2 regions of the Candidatus Clostridium radicumherbarum genome follow, and region 1 is predicted to be linked to the other one. Evidence: riboswitches for the same ligand, from Rfam matches in the RefSeq annotation. Region 1 holds a riboswitch; the other holds the start of a gene.
What was found. Region 1 has a riboswitch for cyclic di-AMP ahead of ACJDUH_RS06655 (C40 family peptidase). Riboswitches for the same ligand answer to the same signal wherever they lie in the genome.
Positions count from the first base shown of each region.

Region 2: another riboswitch for cyclic di-AMP. It lies ahead of ACJDUH_RS00380 (cell wall hydrolase); the one in region 1 lies ahead of ACJDUH_RS06655 (C40 family peptidase).

Region 1 is NZ_JBJHZY010000001.1:1,404,383-1,412,666, forward strand. It holds gene polA (DNA polymerase I) at 1-76, shown strand, start outside; gene coaE (dephospho-CoA kinase) at 95-709, shown strand; gene ACJDUH_RS06640 (lytic transglycosylase domain-containing protein) at 699-1,274, shown strand; tRNA gene ACJDUH_RS06645 (tRNA-Leu) at 1,484-1,566, shown strand; gene ACJDUH_RS06650 (GNAT family N-acetyltransferase) at 1,733-2,242, shown strand; cyclic di-AMP (ydaO/yuaA leader) riboswitch at 2,293-2,496, shown strand; gene ACJDUH_RS06655 (C40 family peptidase) at 2,501-3,130, shown strand; gene ACJDUH_RS06660 (hypothetical protein) at 3,240-3,938, shown strand; gene ACJDUH_RS06665 (DUF4321 domain-containing protein) at 4,175-4,435, shown strand; gene ACJDUH_RS06670 (Maf-like protein) at 4,456-5,031, shown strand; gene radC (RadC family protein) at 5,044-5,730, shown strand; gene ACJDUH_RS06680 (rod shape-determining protein) at 5,750-6,754, shown strand; gene mreC (rod shape-determining protein MreC) at 6,757-7,602, shown strand; gene mreD (rod shape-determining protein MreD) at 7,613-8,116, shown strand; gene ACJDUH_RS06695 (penicillin-binding transpeptidase domain-containing protein) at 8,135-8,284, shown strand, end outside.
Region 2 is NZ_JBJHZY010000001.1:59,864-68,147, forward strand. It holds gene ACJDUH_RS00360 (DUF4652 domain-containing protein) at 1-425, shown strand, start outside; gene ACJDUH_RS00365 (tetratricopeptide repeat protein) at 543-1,793, shown strand; gene trxA (thioredoxin) at 1,901-2,218, shown strand; gene ACJDUH_RS00375 (NAD(P)/FAD-dependent oxidoreductase) at 2,254-3,111, shown strand; gene ACJDUH_RS00380 (cell wall hydrolase) at 3,180-3,704, opposite strand; cyclic di-AMP (ydaO/yuaA leader) riboswitch at 3,705-3,837, opposite strand; gene ACJDUH_RS00385 (hypothetical protein) at 3,916-4,920, opposite strand; gene cdaA (diadenylate cyclase CdaA) at 5,122-5,967, shown strand; gene ACJDUH_RS00395 (CdaR family protein) at 5,943-7,172, shown strand; gene ACJDUH_RS00400 (NAD(P)/FAD-dependent oxidoreductase) at 7,176-8,284, shown strand, end outside.

The DNA of each region.
Region 1 (8,284 bases):
GGAAAATGTTGCTGATCTTAAAGTTCCACTTGAGGTAGATATAAATGTCGGTAAGGATTGGTATGATGCCAAATAAATTTAATTAGGTGAAGCTATGATAAAGGTAGGATTAACTGGCGGCATAGGAAGCGGTAAAAGCACAGTGTCTAATTTTCTGAAAGAAAAAGGGATACCCATTATTGATGCAGATATTATATCAAGAGACATATTAATACTTTACCCTGAAGTTGTTGGTAATATTAGGAAGGAATTTGGCTCTGAATTTTTTGATGATAAAGGCCTTCTTAAAAGAAGAGAACTTGGTAACTTCGTTTTTAAAAATACTGAAGGAAAATTAAAATTAGAAGCATTAACTATACCTTATATTATTAAAGAGATATTCTTAAAAATTGAAAAATACAAGGATGAAGGATTTAAAATGTGCATTGTTGATGCTCCTACACTAATTGAAACAGGTCTATATAAGGCTATGGATTTTAATATTTTAGTTTGGGTAGACTTAAATACGCAAATAGAGAGAGTTGTTAAGCGAGATAATTTAAATTTAGATGATGTAAAAAACAGAATAAATGCCCAAATACCACTAGAGGATAAAAAGAAGTATGTTAACTTTATAATTGATAATAGAAGCAGTATTGAGGCTACAATGAAACAAGTAGATAAGGTTTTGCAAGAAATATATAGTTCAGAGGTAAGATATGAAACATAGAGGTCTGTTTACTGTATTTGTTATATTACTGCTTGTGATTCTAATTGTAGAGTTTAGCAATATTTCAAAAATTCTCTATCCCTTTAATTATGTAGATTCTATTAATAAATATTCAAAAAAATATAATTTAGATCCTTATTTAATTTCTGCAGTTATTAAAACCGAAAGTAACTATAAATCAAGGGCTCTTTCTTCTAAGAATGCCTATGGATTAATGCAAATAACTCCAGATACAGCTGAATGGGCGGCAAAACAGATGAAGCTTGATGATTATAAAAATGAAAAGCTGTTTGATCCAGATTATAATATTAATATGGGCTGCTGGTATTTAGATAACTTAAAAAAAGAATTCAATGGGAATATGGATTTGGTTTTGGCTGCCTATAATGGTGGAAGAGGAAATGTTGAAAAGTGGTTAGCTGATTCAGAACATTCAAAGGATGGTGTGAGTCTGCATTACATACCCTTTAAAGAGACGGATAAATATATTAAGAGAGTAAAGGTAAACTACAATATTTATAAATTTTTATATAAAAATAAATTTACAAGTGATGTTATAAAATAATAGAACAACATAAAAAGGTGGAAAGAATTATTCTTTGCCACCTTTTTATGTTGTAATTCTATTTGGAACATAATGAAATGTTGTATACTATGACATTATCAGAGATCAAATATATTGTATTTGTGTAGTTTTAAATTATTATTGACGGATTAGCAAAGGAGGTAGTATAATAACTGATGTAACATAGCTAATAAATAGAATATAAGTATGCAGGAGTGGCGGAATTGGCAGACGCGCACGTTTGAGGGGCGTGTGGGAGACCGTACGGGTTCAAGTCCCGTCTTCTGCACCATTAAATGGCATGTACATAAGTAATAACTTATGTACATGCCATTTAATTTATAGTTATTTATTATAAACAAGTAATAACTTATATGGATACCATTAATTATAATTTAATATTAAAAAAGGATTTTACTTCATTTTGTAGAATTAAGTTATTGATGTGAGGTGAATTTATGTTTGATGTAGATTTTTATATAGAAGATATATCTGTTTCTAGTATAGAAAAAGAGGACGTTATATTAGTACAGCATTGGATAAATAATCAATATATAAATAGTGAGAACGAGAAACCTCTAATGTTTAATGATTTTTATGAAAGATTTTTAGAATATTATGTTAGTGAAAATGAGTTTTTCTTAAAAATTGAAATGGAAGATAAACTGATTGGTGTAATTAAAGGCAGAATAGAATTTAAAAATATTAATGAAGTTTGGCTGTGGTATTATTTATTAGACAAAGACTATAGAAATAAAGGCATAGGCAGCAAAATTATAGAGGCTATGATTAAATACTTTAATGTAGAGCTAGGCATATTTGATTTTTATGCTGTAGTAAGCGAGAGAGATACAGATATTTATAATTTTTGGAAGAAAAGTAGTTTTAAAAAGATAAGAGTCTCAAAAGACTTTTTTAACATATCTGGAGAAGATATGGATATGATAATTTTAAAATTTCAAGGTTAAAGTTGTTAATTTATTAATTAACATTGACACATCAGCAGTATTAGTAATATAATAATTAAGAGCTGAATCCCGTTTTTACAAAAAATGGGTACGGAGGAACCAATATATGCAGGGGTTAATCTGATTTCTATAATATATAGAAAACTAGGTATTATCCAGTTAGGAATGACATGAATGTATGTTATAAGTCTTATCAGTAGGGAACCTTCACCCGAACCCGTCAGCTAACTCCGGAAGCAAACAGAAGGGGGGAAACAAATGAAGTACTCTATAGCCAAACCGCTATTATTTGCGGCAGCTTTAGTGGCGTTTGGTATTTCTGCCAGGTTTAACGGATATAGCGTTAAGGCAGATGCAGCAATCAAAGATCAACCAAACGTGGTTGTTCGATCAGCAAGCTTAAATACGGACAAGGTAATTAAAGTCCCACAAAAAACTGAACAAAAAACCAGTTCCACAAAAAATAAAACCTTAAGCAGAAACAATGGTAGTGGAATAACTGGAACTGCTCCAGCTTCAGCAGGAAGCAGTAGTGTAGTTTCTTATGCATATAAGTTTCTAGGGAAACCATATGTATGGGGAGCATCAGGACCTAATGCATTTGATTGTTCAGGATTTACAGCTTATGTCTATAGAGCATTTGGTGTTGGACTCGGTCACTACACTGGAACACAGTTTGGTAGTGGTCAATCAGTAAGTAAAGGTAATTTAGCACCAGGAGATCTAGTATTCTTTAACACCTACGGTTCAGTTTCACATGTAGGAATATATGTGGGCGGCGGTAATTTTATACACGCAGCAAATGAAAGAACTGGTGTTACAGTTAGCAGCCTGTCTGAAGGCTACTATGCATCTAGATATGCAGGTGCAAGAAGAGTCAAAAATTAATTTTTTCTTCTCGGCAAATTTTGCCGAGTTTTTTTTATCATAAAAATCCACTTTTAAAAATAGAATTATATAGGGTTTTAAATTGAAACTTTAGAAGTGGAGGTAAACCATGAAATACACAAGATATGATTTAAAAAGAAAGAAATCTGAAAATACTGTAATCATTTTGGTTTTGTTATCAGTAGTACTGGTGGCTTTTTTGCTTGGAACATTTATTTCGAACCTTTTTATGAAGAAGGCTTCAGTGGCCAATATAACCCCTCCCGCTAGCAGTGATGTAGGTACAGTTAAGACAGCGGAAAATAAATCAAGTAAATTTATAGTGATACAAGGTGGAAAATTTGCTAAAACTGAAAATATAGAACAAGAAAAAAAGTTATTAATGGATTATGGAACTCCTTTTACCATACAGGATCAAGATGGTACAAGAGTTTTATTAGGGATATATAATGAAAGTGAAGGTTTAAAAGTAATTAATGACCTTAAAACTAAAAATATTGATAATTCAAAAATTACCTTTGAATTAAAAACAGACAACTTGGGCAGTGAAGAAATAGCTGTAATTGTTAATGCAGAGCTGGAAATTATTAAAAAGCTTTCTGATAAAAATATAAAATCATATATAACAGATGATTTAAAAAGTTGGGTTAATGGCCTGGAAAAAGTAGATTCAAAGGATGCAAATAAGGCAATTCTGGAGGACTATAAAACACATATTAATGCTCTTCCGAAGGACTTAAATAATGATAATACAGTAAACATTGAAATATATATTTATAACTTATTAAAAAAGCTTACCAGTAAATAGGTAATATAAGAATTTATAACATGAAATTTAGCGAATATATAAAATATGTATATTGAGTATAAGGTAATCAGCTCACGTAACATATTTTATATATTCTAGCTTTTTTTATGTTATTTTTTATTTTTTGACATTACTTTTTTTATTTCTTAACAAATTATAAATAATGTACTAAATACTTGTTTACACTTTTATTAAATGTTAAACTATAAAAGATAAATAAAGGCAGGGGATTATTAATGAGGGGTTCAGAAAAAAGTAAAAGTTTTATTTTTTTTATAATAATTTTAGGTGCTATATGTGGAAGTTTAATCGGAGATTTACTAGGAAGCAATATTAAGTATCTATCTGTTCTAAAAAATGGATATAATATTGGCACAAAGAATCCTTTAATACTTGACTTAAAAATATTAAGTGTTTCCTTTGGCATAAATTTCAATGTAAGCTTAATGACTATAATAGGTATTATATTGGCAATAATACTATATAGGAAATTTTAGCTTAAATAGGATGTGATTTTATGTCTATAATACTTGCATCTGCTTCCGAAAGAAGAAAGGAGCTATTAAAAAGAATAATTCCTGATTTTAAGGTAATAGCAAGTGATTTTGATGAAGATTCCGTTACCTTTAAAGGTGATTGTATTCAATATGTAAAAAAATTATCATTAGGTAAAGCGCAAAATGTCGCTAGTAAAACTGTGGCAGCTAACATTATTATTGGCTGCGATACCATTGTATACAACAATAAGAAGGTTCTTGGGAAGCCTATAAATGAAGAGGAAGCCTATAAAATGCTAACTTCACTAAGTGGGAATAATCATTTAGTTTATTCTGGCATTTCCATAATAAACACTGTAACAAATAGTATAGTGCAGGATTATGTTTGTACAGAAGTTTACTTTTCAAAGCTATCTGAGTCTCAAATTCATAGCTATATTAAGAGTGGCGAACCGATGGATAAAGCTGGGGCATATGGTATTCAAGGTTATGGAGGTATTTTTGTTGAAAAAATTAATGGTTGCTATTATAATGTTGTAGGGCTGCCTATAAATAAATTGTATTCTTTATTAGGGGATATGGGGGTAAATCTGTAAAGGAGTTATTATATGGAAAAACCACTTAGAATTATGGATTTACCTAATACAGAAAGACCTAGAGAAAAATTGTTCAAGTATGGTGTAGAAACTTTGAGTAATAACGAGCTTCTAGCCATTATATTAAGAACTGGGACCTCTAACGAAAATATTCTAGAATTAAGTTCTAGGATATTAAAAGAGTCAGGTGGACTAAATGGACTCTTAACTTCGAGTTATGAAGATTATTTACAGTTAAAAGGCATAGGCTCTGCTAAGGCCTCACAGCTAATAGCACTTGCTGAAATTTCAAAAAGATTTAAGTCTTATAAGTCAGGTGATGAGTATAAGATTAGTGAGCCTAAAGACGCTGCTATGCTCCTAATGGAAAGCATGAGAAATTTAAAACAGGAATGTTTAAAGGTTGTTCTGCTTAACACAAAGAATATGGTTATTAGTATTAAGGATGTTTCTATTGGAAGTCTTAATTCCTCTATTGTACATCCTAGAGAAGTATTTAATGAGGCAGTAAAGAAAAGCTGCGCTTCTATAATTGTTAGTCATAACCATCCTTCTGGTGATCCAACACCAAGCAGCGAAGACATAAATTTAACTCATAGGTTAAGTGAATGCGGTAAGCTGTTAGGCATTGAAATGCTGGATCATATCATAATAGGTAATGGCATTTATATAAGTTTAAAGGAAAAAGGTATTTTGTAGATTGAAAGGAGAACATTAAATGGGATTATTTGGAATGTCAAAAGATATGGGTATAGATTTAGGAACAGCCAATACTCTAATTTACGTAAAAGGAAAAGGAATATTATTAAGGGAACCATCTGTTGTAGCTATAAACTGTGATACAAAAAAGGTGCTTGCAGTTGGTCTTGAAGCAAAACAGATGATTGGAAGAACTCCAGGGAATATTGTGGCTATAAGACCACTTAAAGACGGTGTTATCGCAGACTTTGATATAACTCAAACTATGCTTAAAAAATTTATTGAAAAAGTAAGTCCAAAGAGTGCTTTTACTAGTCCAAGAATAGTAGTTTGTTTCCCATCTGGAGTAACCGAGGTTGAAAAAAGAGCAATAGATGAGGCTACAAAGACTGCTGGAGCTAGAGATGTTCTTTTATTAGAAGAGCCAATGGCAGCTGCAATTGGAGCAGGTCTTCCAGTTGATGAGCCAACAGGAAGTATGATTGTTGATATTGGTGGAGGAACTACAGAGGTTGCTGTTATATCTTTAGGCGGAATTGTTACAAGTAAATCTTTAAGAGTAGCTGGAGATGAATTAGATCAAGCAATAATTAGCTACATAAAAAGAGAATATAATTTAGCTGTTGGTGAAAGAACAGCTGAAGCTGTTAAGATGGAAATAGGTTCAGCCTTTCCATCAGAAAATGAAGGTTCAATGCAGATAAAAGGTAGAGACTTAATTAGCGGACTTCCAAAAATACTTGAAATAACAGAGGTAGAAGTAAGAGAAGCTTTAAAAGAGCCAGTTGAGTCAATAATTGATGCAATAAAAACAACTTTAGAGAAAACTCCTCCAGAACTTGCTGCAGACATTATGGATAAGGGAATTATGCTTGCAGGTGGTGGAGCTTTACTAAAAGGATTAGATAAATTAATCAACCACGAAACCCATATGCCTGTACACATTGCTGAATCTCCTCTTGATAGTGTAGCTTTAGGAGCAGGTAAAGCATTAGACAATATTGATAAGGTAAGTAAAAGATAAATATGTCATTCTTCAGGAACAAACTGGCAGTAACAATTGTTGTACTGTCAGTTACCTTTTTAATATTAATTAGTTATAGTGTCAAGAGGGATAAGGTTTCGGTTGTTGAAAATGGTGTTGGTACAGTATTTAATAAAATGCAGTATGGAGTAAGCAAAACTGGCAGCGTAATTAAGGACTCATTAACTTTTGTTTTTAATTTTACAAAGGTTAAACAGGAAAATGAAGCATTAAAACAAGAAAATGATAAACTACAAAACCAATTAGTAGAATATAATTCTGCTATTAAGGAAAATCAAACACTAAAAGAGGATCTAAATTTTAAAAATCAGAGATCTGAATATAATTACATTGGATGTAATGTTATAGGTAATAGTGGTGGTAATTATTTAGATGGATTTATAATTGACAAGGGTCAGAAGGATAATATTAAAAAGGGCATGGTGGTTATTACTGCAGCAGGATTGGTTGGGCAAGTGACCTCTACAGCAAGTAATTGGTCAATAATACAATCCATTTCAAATGAAAACATAGCAGTAAGTGGTATGGTGGAATCTGCAAATGAGATAAACGGTATTGTAAAAGGTTATAAGGATGACAACAATAATTTACTAGCTAAGCTATACTATCTTCCTTTAGATTCAGCAATTAAGAAGGGTGATGTAATACTTACTTCAGGTTTTGGAAACTTATATCCAAAGGGAATAAGAATCGGAGAGGTAACTGATATTGAAGTAGATCAAGGAAAGATAATGGAAAATGCCATTATCAAGCCTTATGTGGATTTTAATAAATTACAGCAGGTACTAGTTGTTGTGCCAAAGGATGTAAGAGATATAAAATATTAGGGTGGTTTGGATGAAAAAGGTTTTAACTTTATTTTTTATATGTGTGTTGCTCTTTATCTTGGATAATACACTTGTTCCTTTTTTTGCAATTAGAGGATTCTTTCCAAGTTTACTTTTAGCTTTTTGTATTCTTTATTCTATTATTAATGGAAGTATTGAAGGCTTATGGCTAGGTGTATTTGCAGGAATTCTTCAAGATTTGTATTTTTACCATGGTTTTGGCATAAACGGCTTTACAAATATGCTTGTTTGCGCAGCTGCAGGTTTAATAGGTTCAGGTATATTTAAAGAGAAGGCACTGATACCTATTGTTTCATCACTTGGATTATCTTTTATAAAAGGTGTTTTAGTTTTTTCAATTTTATATATCAACAGCATTTATATGCCATTTAGCAAAGTTGTTTTCAACAGTTTATATAACATGGCTATTGCTGCAATAATGTATAGATTAGTATATAAGTTATGTCAAAAAGAATATATGCAGAGAAAATGGAGCTTTTATGATGGAAGGTAGGGTAGAACATAAAAAGTTATGAAAAAGAAAGAAAATAAGTTTAATAGATATTCAGCGCTAACCTCATTAGTTGTATTTGTTTTTGTTGGTATCATTTCTAGATTGGTATACCTTCAAATTGTTAAAGGAAATGAATATAAGGATAAGGCTAACACAAAAGCAATTACT
Region 2 (8,284 bases), 1.3 Mb from region 1:
GCACTGAAGCTATAGAAGAAGGTATTGCTAGCATTATAGTAAAAAATTCAAGCACCGGAGATCAGTGGAGCTTTAATTTGATCAATAATGACAAACAATACACACCTAAAGCAGTAAAATGGATTGATGATGAAAATATTTTAGTAATTGTAGGCGGTGGCTATGGTACGGTTGATCTTGGTGGAGAATTATATATTCTTAATGTAAATACTGGACTTGCTGCAAAGGCAGATCCCAAAAATACAGCAAAATTAAATGTCCTATCTGAAATCACTAAAATTAAATCAGTTAAGGCGGTTAATGCAAGTACTCTAAGTATTGATACTGAGGTTCTTGTATTTGAAGATAGCAGTAAGAATAAGAATCACAGCGAAAACAGAACTATAACTTCACCCTTTGGCGAAATAGTTAATACTATTAAGTAATTCAAAATTAGAAGCAGGATAATTCTCCTGCTTCTTTTACTGTCCTTGAAGTTATATTATAATAAGTAGTGTGAAAGTTTAAATTTTTAATATGTATTTATAATATGAGGTAGCAGCATGAATAATTCAATTGAACTTTATAATAAAGCTGTAAAGTTTTATAACGAAGGGTATATTAATAAGGCAATAGAATACTGCGAAAAAAGTATATCAAGTAATTTAAAAAATACAGCAGCTATAAACCTTAAAGGACTGCTGTATTATTTTAAGGGCGACCTAGATTCCGCTGAGGCACTTTGGAAAATGAATTTCCAGGTAAACAGAGACTTAGTCTCAAAAAAATATTTAGAGGATATTAGAAATGATAGAGATAAATTCCTTATATATAAGGCTGCTTTAGCAGATATAAATGAACTAAGACTTAAAGAAGCTGTAAATTTGCTAAAGAAATGCAAAGAAAGTGATTTCAATTGTATTAATGTAAATAATTCTTTAACTATTTGTTATATAAAGCATGGGGACTATAATGCTGCAGTTGAACTCATTGAGGAAGTACTTAAAATTGACAGGAAAAATGAAATTGCAGTAAAAAATAAAAAAGAACTTATAGGTTTAGGGATAGTGAAGAAAAAAATAAAATTTAAGTATATTGCTATACCAATTGCATGTATGGTTTTAATTGCAGCTTTAGGTTTTGGTATAAAAAATATTAACAAGGCAATAGCATCTAAAAATAACAACATAAGTGAACAAGCTAAAGTATCTTCAGTTAAAAACAATACAAATGAACCTGCTAAAGCTCCTGAAGTTAGTGGTACTAATGCTGCGAATACTCCAAAAGAAACAAATGAAAATATATTTAAAAGCGAGGAGTTTAACAGTGCTATAACTAATCAAGATTATGAAAAGCTGTACAGCATGGTAAATGAGTGGAAGGGCAAAGAATTAAATATAAATGATAAGACTTTGCTTCAAAAAGGTATAGAACTACTGCAAAGCAGCGGTATAGAATATTTTTATAGTAAAGGTAGGCAAGCATTAACGTCAAAGGACTACAAAACTTCCGAAAAATATTTTGCTATGGCCTATGATTATGGGAAAGAATATTATCTATATCAGGATATACTATATATGTTAGGCTTCAGTTATAAAAATGATAATCAAATTGATAAGTGCATAAAATATTATGAAGAATATGATAGTAAGTTTTCTAATGGTACCTATGAGCAAACAGTTTTGTATGAAATGAGTTTAATTTTTAAGTCTATTGATGCTAATGAAGCAAAAAATTATGCTGCAAGGCTTGCTAAGCAGTATCCTAAGTCTATTTATAATAACAGTGTAATAAAAAGTATTTTAGCAGGATAACTGTACCACACCTGCTACAGGAGGCGCTAGTTGACCAATTGATTATAATAATATATAATATAAAATATAATAAAATACCATATAGGGGTATATAAGGAGGAAATAAAATGATTAAAGAAATAATGGATAATAATTTTGAAGATGAAGTAATGAAAGGCAATGAAGCTGTAGTTGTAGACTTTTGGGCTCCTTGGTGCGGACCTTGCAAGATGCTTGGACCAGTTTTAGAAGAACTTGAAAAGGACTATAACGGAAAGGTTAAGTTTGTAAAAGTAAATGTTGATAATAATCCAGTAGTATCACAAAAATTTAGGGTATCAAGCATACCAACAGTTATGGTGTTTAAAAATGGTTCTACTGTAGATACAATGGTTGGTTTTAGACCAAAGCCTGCTGTTAAGGATTTAATTGAAAAGCATATTTAAGATAAGCTGCTTTAAGGCTGATAGGGGTGAAGGGTGTGTCACAAAGGTATGATATAGCAATTGTGGGCAGTGGACCGGCTGGTTTATCTGCTGCAGTAAATGCTAGAATTAGAAATAAAAATATTATTGTTTTTGGAAGCAAGGATTTAAGTGCAAAGCTTACAATTGCTCCAAAAATTAATAACTATTTAGGGCTTCCTGATGTAAGCGGCAGGGAATTAAAACATGAATTTGAAAAGCACATTAAAGCTATGAACATCCATATAACTTATGAAAGAATCAATTCTATTTATGCTATGGGAGACTATTTTGCTTTAATGGTTAATGAAAAACTTTACGAAGCAAAAACAGTAATACTGGCAACTGGAGTTGAATACACAAAGGCCTTAAAGGGAGAAGAAAAATTTTTGGGCAAGGGTGTAGGCTACTGCGCTACCTGTGATGCACCACTATATAAGGGTAAAATAGTAACTATCATAGGCTATAATAAGGATGCTGAAGAAGATGCAAACTATGTTAGTGAACTTGCTGCAAAAACCTACTATGTCCCAATGCATAGGAATGTAGGTAATTTAAAGGAAAGCATTGAAATTGTAGCTGATAGACCTGTTGAAATAGCAGGAGATGATTTTGCTCACAGCTTGATTCTTAAAAATAAGGTTATAAAAACAGATGGTATCTTTATTTTAAAGGACAGTGTTCCGCCTGGGCAATTGGTTCCAGGTCTTACTATAGAAGAAGGTCATATAAAAGTAAATAGAAGCATGTTAACAAACATTGAAGGACTATATGCAGCTGGTGATTGTATTGGGAAACCCTATCAATATATAAAGGCTGCAGGCGAGGGACAGGTTGCGGCACTTAATGCTGTTTCATATCTTGATAGTAAATAAATTTCACATAAAAGAACTCCTCAAAATTATTTTGAGGAGTTCTTTTATGCCTATTTAATTTTAAAAAATTATTGATTAACTACAAAAAAAACATGGTTTCCTATAGGTTTTACATTAGTTTTTTCTATGTTCTTCATCCAATAAGAAGTTGCAATTTTAGGATTATAGAAGAAAACTGCTTTATCTGTAGGATCTTTACCGTTTAAAGCCTCTAATACTGCATCATAACTTGCCTTATCTGGGATAACATCTATTTGACCATTTACTAAACAAGAAAAGGCATTTTTTTGTTTTATTACACCTTCTATAGACTTTGGAAAGCCTGGGCTTTGTACTCTGTTTAGTATCACGGAGGCAACAGCAACCTTTCCTTCATAGGGCTCAGATCTGCTTTCTGCAAAAACTATTTGAGCCATTAAATAAACGTCACTTTCTGTTACATAAATAGAATTATGATTATAGTTTAAAACTTGTATTGCGTCTATTTGCTCCTTGTATAAGTCACATTCTAATTCACTTGCTGCTTTTACATTAGACAAAGGTATAAATAAAAAGAAACATAAAAATAAAAATACTAAAGTGTATTTTTTCATTACAATCCTCCTTTTGCCTACGGGGTTAGCTGACGGGTTCGGTAAAGGCATAACCTACGTAATTACGATTCACCCCAAAAAAGTGGTTTCCCCGTGTTTTAAAATAAAAATAAAACTTAGGCTAATGATATTATTCCTCAATTTTAAAAAAAAATACAATATTTAAATAAAAAAATGACATACCATAAAAGGTATGCCAATATTGGTAATTTTAAGACTGTAATAAATTTTTAAAATCAGTGAATGCTTTTAAAAAATCACTATAATCTTTTATTACATTATTATATTTAGAAGTTGATGAAGCATATAATTCAGTAATCTTACTGCTGGTTAAATTAGACCCAGAGAGTTTTTCATTATTTATAGAGTATATAAGGCTTTCCATATAGCTGTTGTAATCTTCTATACTTGTATTAAATGCCTTGTAGCAGGTTATGGCCTTAGAAGGCACGGTTATATTTGAGAATTCCTGAGAAAGTTTGTCCAAGTTTGCTTTGTTTTTATTAATATCAGAAACAACTGCATCAAAGTTTGAATTATTAGCCCTTGCAGCTATTATTTTATCTGAAAAATCAATTTTAATAGGAAGAAACTTTGCTATTATACCTTCCATACTGTTAACAAAGTCTAAATTTTGTTTTTGAATTATTTCATTATCTTTTTTTAGCCTTACTAATTCATTAACGTAGCTAGAGGTATTGTCCACTAGAGTATTTTGCTTATTATTAATTAAAGGCTTTATGGCTTTAAGCTTTATAAGAGAGTAGTATTTATTACAATCATCTCTATATTTAATTAAATCGGCTCCTGCCTTGTCTAAGTCATTTCCGTTAGGGTTATTTAAAATTAAGTTAATCTGCTTGAAAATAAGTATGTTTTTATCTATACCATTAAGCAGGTTATCATTATCAGCTTTATATTTCTGAGTTGGAATTATCCCTTGAAGATTATCTTTAATTTTCGATAAATTATCTATTTTTGCAGGTAGGTCTTTTCTAATTTTATCAGGATCAATAGTTTGTCCAACAATAAATGCTTGCGTACTTGAGTTTATTTGATTTATCTGGTCTACGTAAGACTTAACAGCTTTTTCGTAAGTATTTAAAGATTTTCCTATTGAAAGATAATATGTGCCATAAAACACCATTGATATTATTAATGCAAAGGCTAAAACTGACAAAGTAAGTATTAAAGTTTTGTTTTTCTTTCGCTTCAATTTTGTGACCTCCTCTATGTTCCTTTAGTAATGGCTTATAAATTATTTATACTATATTATTCTAGTATTTATATTAAAATTCCTGCTATGTTTAATTTTATTATAAATATATTTAATTTTATGATTCTGTGTATACTATAACAGCGTTTATTAGTGTATAATTGTATATATATATTGAAAAGAACAGGAGGGCGAAATCACTTGACAGAATTTTTTAAGATTATTTTTAATAGTATAAAGACTATAAGTCCATTTAATATTTTGGATATTATAGTGGTTTCCTATATATTTTATAAAGCTTATATGCTAATTAAAGAGACAAGAGCCGTCCAGCTACTAAAAGGAATTTTGCTAATTTTACTTTTACTGCCAATTAGTTCTTTTCTACAGCTAAATATGCTTAACTGGATTTTAAGCAAAACTATAACTATAGGCGTACTTTCTATGATAATAATTTTTCAGCCTGAAATTAGAAGAGGTTTAGAGCACCTAGGAAGAAGTGCCTTTAATGATAGACATATATTAGAAGATGAAGAAATTATGGAAAAGGTAGTTAGCGAAGTAGTTGATGCTGTTGAGAATTTATCTAAATCTAAGACAGGGGCGCTTATTATAATAGAGAATCGAACAGGACTTGGTGATGTTATAGCAACTGGGACTAAACTTGATGCCATAGTTTCCTCGGCACTTTTAGAGAACATATTTGTTGTAAATACACCACTCCATGATGGAGCTACAATAATACGAAATGATAAGATTATTGCCTCTGGTTGTTTTCTTCCATTAACTAATAATGATGAAATTAGTAAAGCTCTTGGAACAAGACATAGAGCTGGGCTAGGAATATCGGAGAATTCTGATGCACTAACCATTATTGTATCTGAGGAAACTGGAAATATATCTCTTGCAGTAAATGGTAAATTAACAAGAAATTATACAAAGGATAGACTAAAAGATATTCTTGTAAGAATATTAAAAAGCAGACAGAAAAAGAAATTAACCTTGAGAGAGAGGGTGAGGTTATGGAGCAAAAAAATACTTGGTTAATTAAAATATGCTGCATCATAGCAGCTTTTGCCCTTTGGCTTTACGTCACTAATGTAGAAAATAATAATAACTCTCAACCAATTTCTGTACCTGTAACTTTAGTAGGGCAAGAAAACGTAACCTCACAAAAGCTTAAAATACTTCCACCTTCTCAGCCCTATACTGTAACTCTGCACGTGAGAGGTTCTCTATCCGATATAGCAATAGGCAAGGAACAATTTAAGGTAGTAGCAGATTTAAGTGAATTCCAGTTTTCAAAGGGTACAAAAAATATACCTGTAAGGATTGAAAGACAGCCGGCTAACGTGTCTGTTTTAAATAGTGAAGGTCTATATGTATCTGTGAGCTTTGATACCTTAGTGGAGAAAACTTTACCTATAAAGTTAAATATTAATGGGAAGGTTAAGGATGGTTATTATGCCCCGCAAAACTACTATATTAATCCTACTGAAGTAGTGGTAAGCGGTGCTGCAAAGTTTGTGGACCAAGTTAATAGCGTAGAAGCAACAGTTGATTTAAAGTCTGCTGAAAAGGACATAGGTTTTAAGCTTCCACTTAAAGCTTTAGACTCCTCCGGGAAGGAAGTCAAAAATGTGGATATCAACCCTTCCAATGTTGATGTTTCTATAGCTGTAAAAAAGATTAAAACTGTTAACATCAACGTTAAAACTAAGGGTAATGTAAGTGGTGATTTAGCATTAAAATCTCTGCAGCTAGTACCGGATAAGATAGATATTGCTGGTGGAGATAATATTAATGATATTACTTCTCTTGACACTGAACCAATTGACTTAAGTACACTTACTCCAAATAAAACAGTAGTACTTAAGATTATTGTTCCGGATGGTGTGATTTTAACAAATAGTGATGGTACTGTAAAGGTAAAAGCCATTATGGATAAAATCATACAAAAGAATTTTTCCTTAGATATAGGAGTTAAAAATCTTAATGACTCTTATACTGCAGCTTTAAATAATCAAAGTGTTTCCTTAATTATCTCAGGACCTGAAAGTAAGGTAAATGCCCTTACTAATGCAGATTTTAATTGTTATATTGATTTAAATTCAATAGTAACTGAAGGGGAACATACTGTGCCTGTTAGTCTAACAATTCCTGATGGAGTTACAAAGATATCACAAAATCCACAAAGTATAATTGCAAGTATAAAGAAAAAGGCTTCACAAACTACAACTGGAGGACAATAATAGATGCCCATAAGAGTAAACAATATAATACTTGATATAGAGGAAGACAAAAATATATTAGAAGACAAAGTTTTGAAAAAGCTGAGACTCACAAAGTCTCAGCTTAAATCAATTAAGGTCTTAAGAGAGAGTATTGATGCAAGAAAAAAGGATGCTATAAAATTTAATTACACTTTAGAGATTACCACAGAAAATGAGAAAGCACTTCTTGCAAAACTTAAAGATAAGGATTTAAAGCTTGAGGCTATAAAATATACAGATGAAGTGATCTTTGGCTTAAGGAAAATGAGAAATAGGCCTATTGTAGTTGGTATGGGGCCGGCAGGTATGTTTGCCGGCCTTTTATTGGCTAGAAAGGGATATAAGCCAATTATTATAGAAAGAGGACAAAAGGTAGAAGAAAGAACTATAAGCGTAAATAACTTTTGGAGTACCGGTAAGCTTAATAAAGAATCCAATGTTCAATTTGGAGAAGGGGGAGCTGGTACCTTTTCAGATGGGAAATTAACAACAAGAATAAAGGACAATCGATGTGATTATGTACTTGAAGCCTTTGTTAAAGCTGGGGCGCCCGAGGAAATACTGTACTTTAGCAAGCCCCATGTTGGAACAGATATTTTAAAGACTGTAGTAAGAAATATTAGGGAAGAGATTATAGAGCTAGGTGGAGAAGTAAGATTTAACAATAAACTAGAGGATATAGTCGTTAAAAACGGCTGTATTTGCGAAGCTATAGTTAATGGTGAAAGAATTCCCTGTGAAAACTTAGTCCTGGCCATAGGGCATAGCTCAAGAGATACCTATGAGATGCTGCATAAGAATAACTTAAGGCTAACACCTAAACCATTTGCTATTGGAGTTAGAATTGAGCATCTTCAAAGCCTAATTGATGAAGCTCAATATGGGAAGTTTGCACAGCATGAGAGATTAAAGGCTGCAGATTATAGGCTTAGCTATTCCTCTAATAGGTTAAATAGATCAATTTACAGCTTCTGTATGTGTCCTGGAGGAGAAGTGGTAGCAGCAGCTTCTGAGGAAAATAGACTGGTTACTAATGGTATGAGTTTTTATAAAAGAGATAAGGCTAATGCAAATTCTGCATTGGTAGTAAA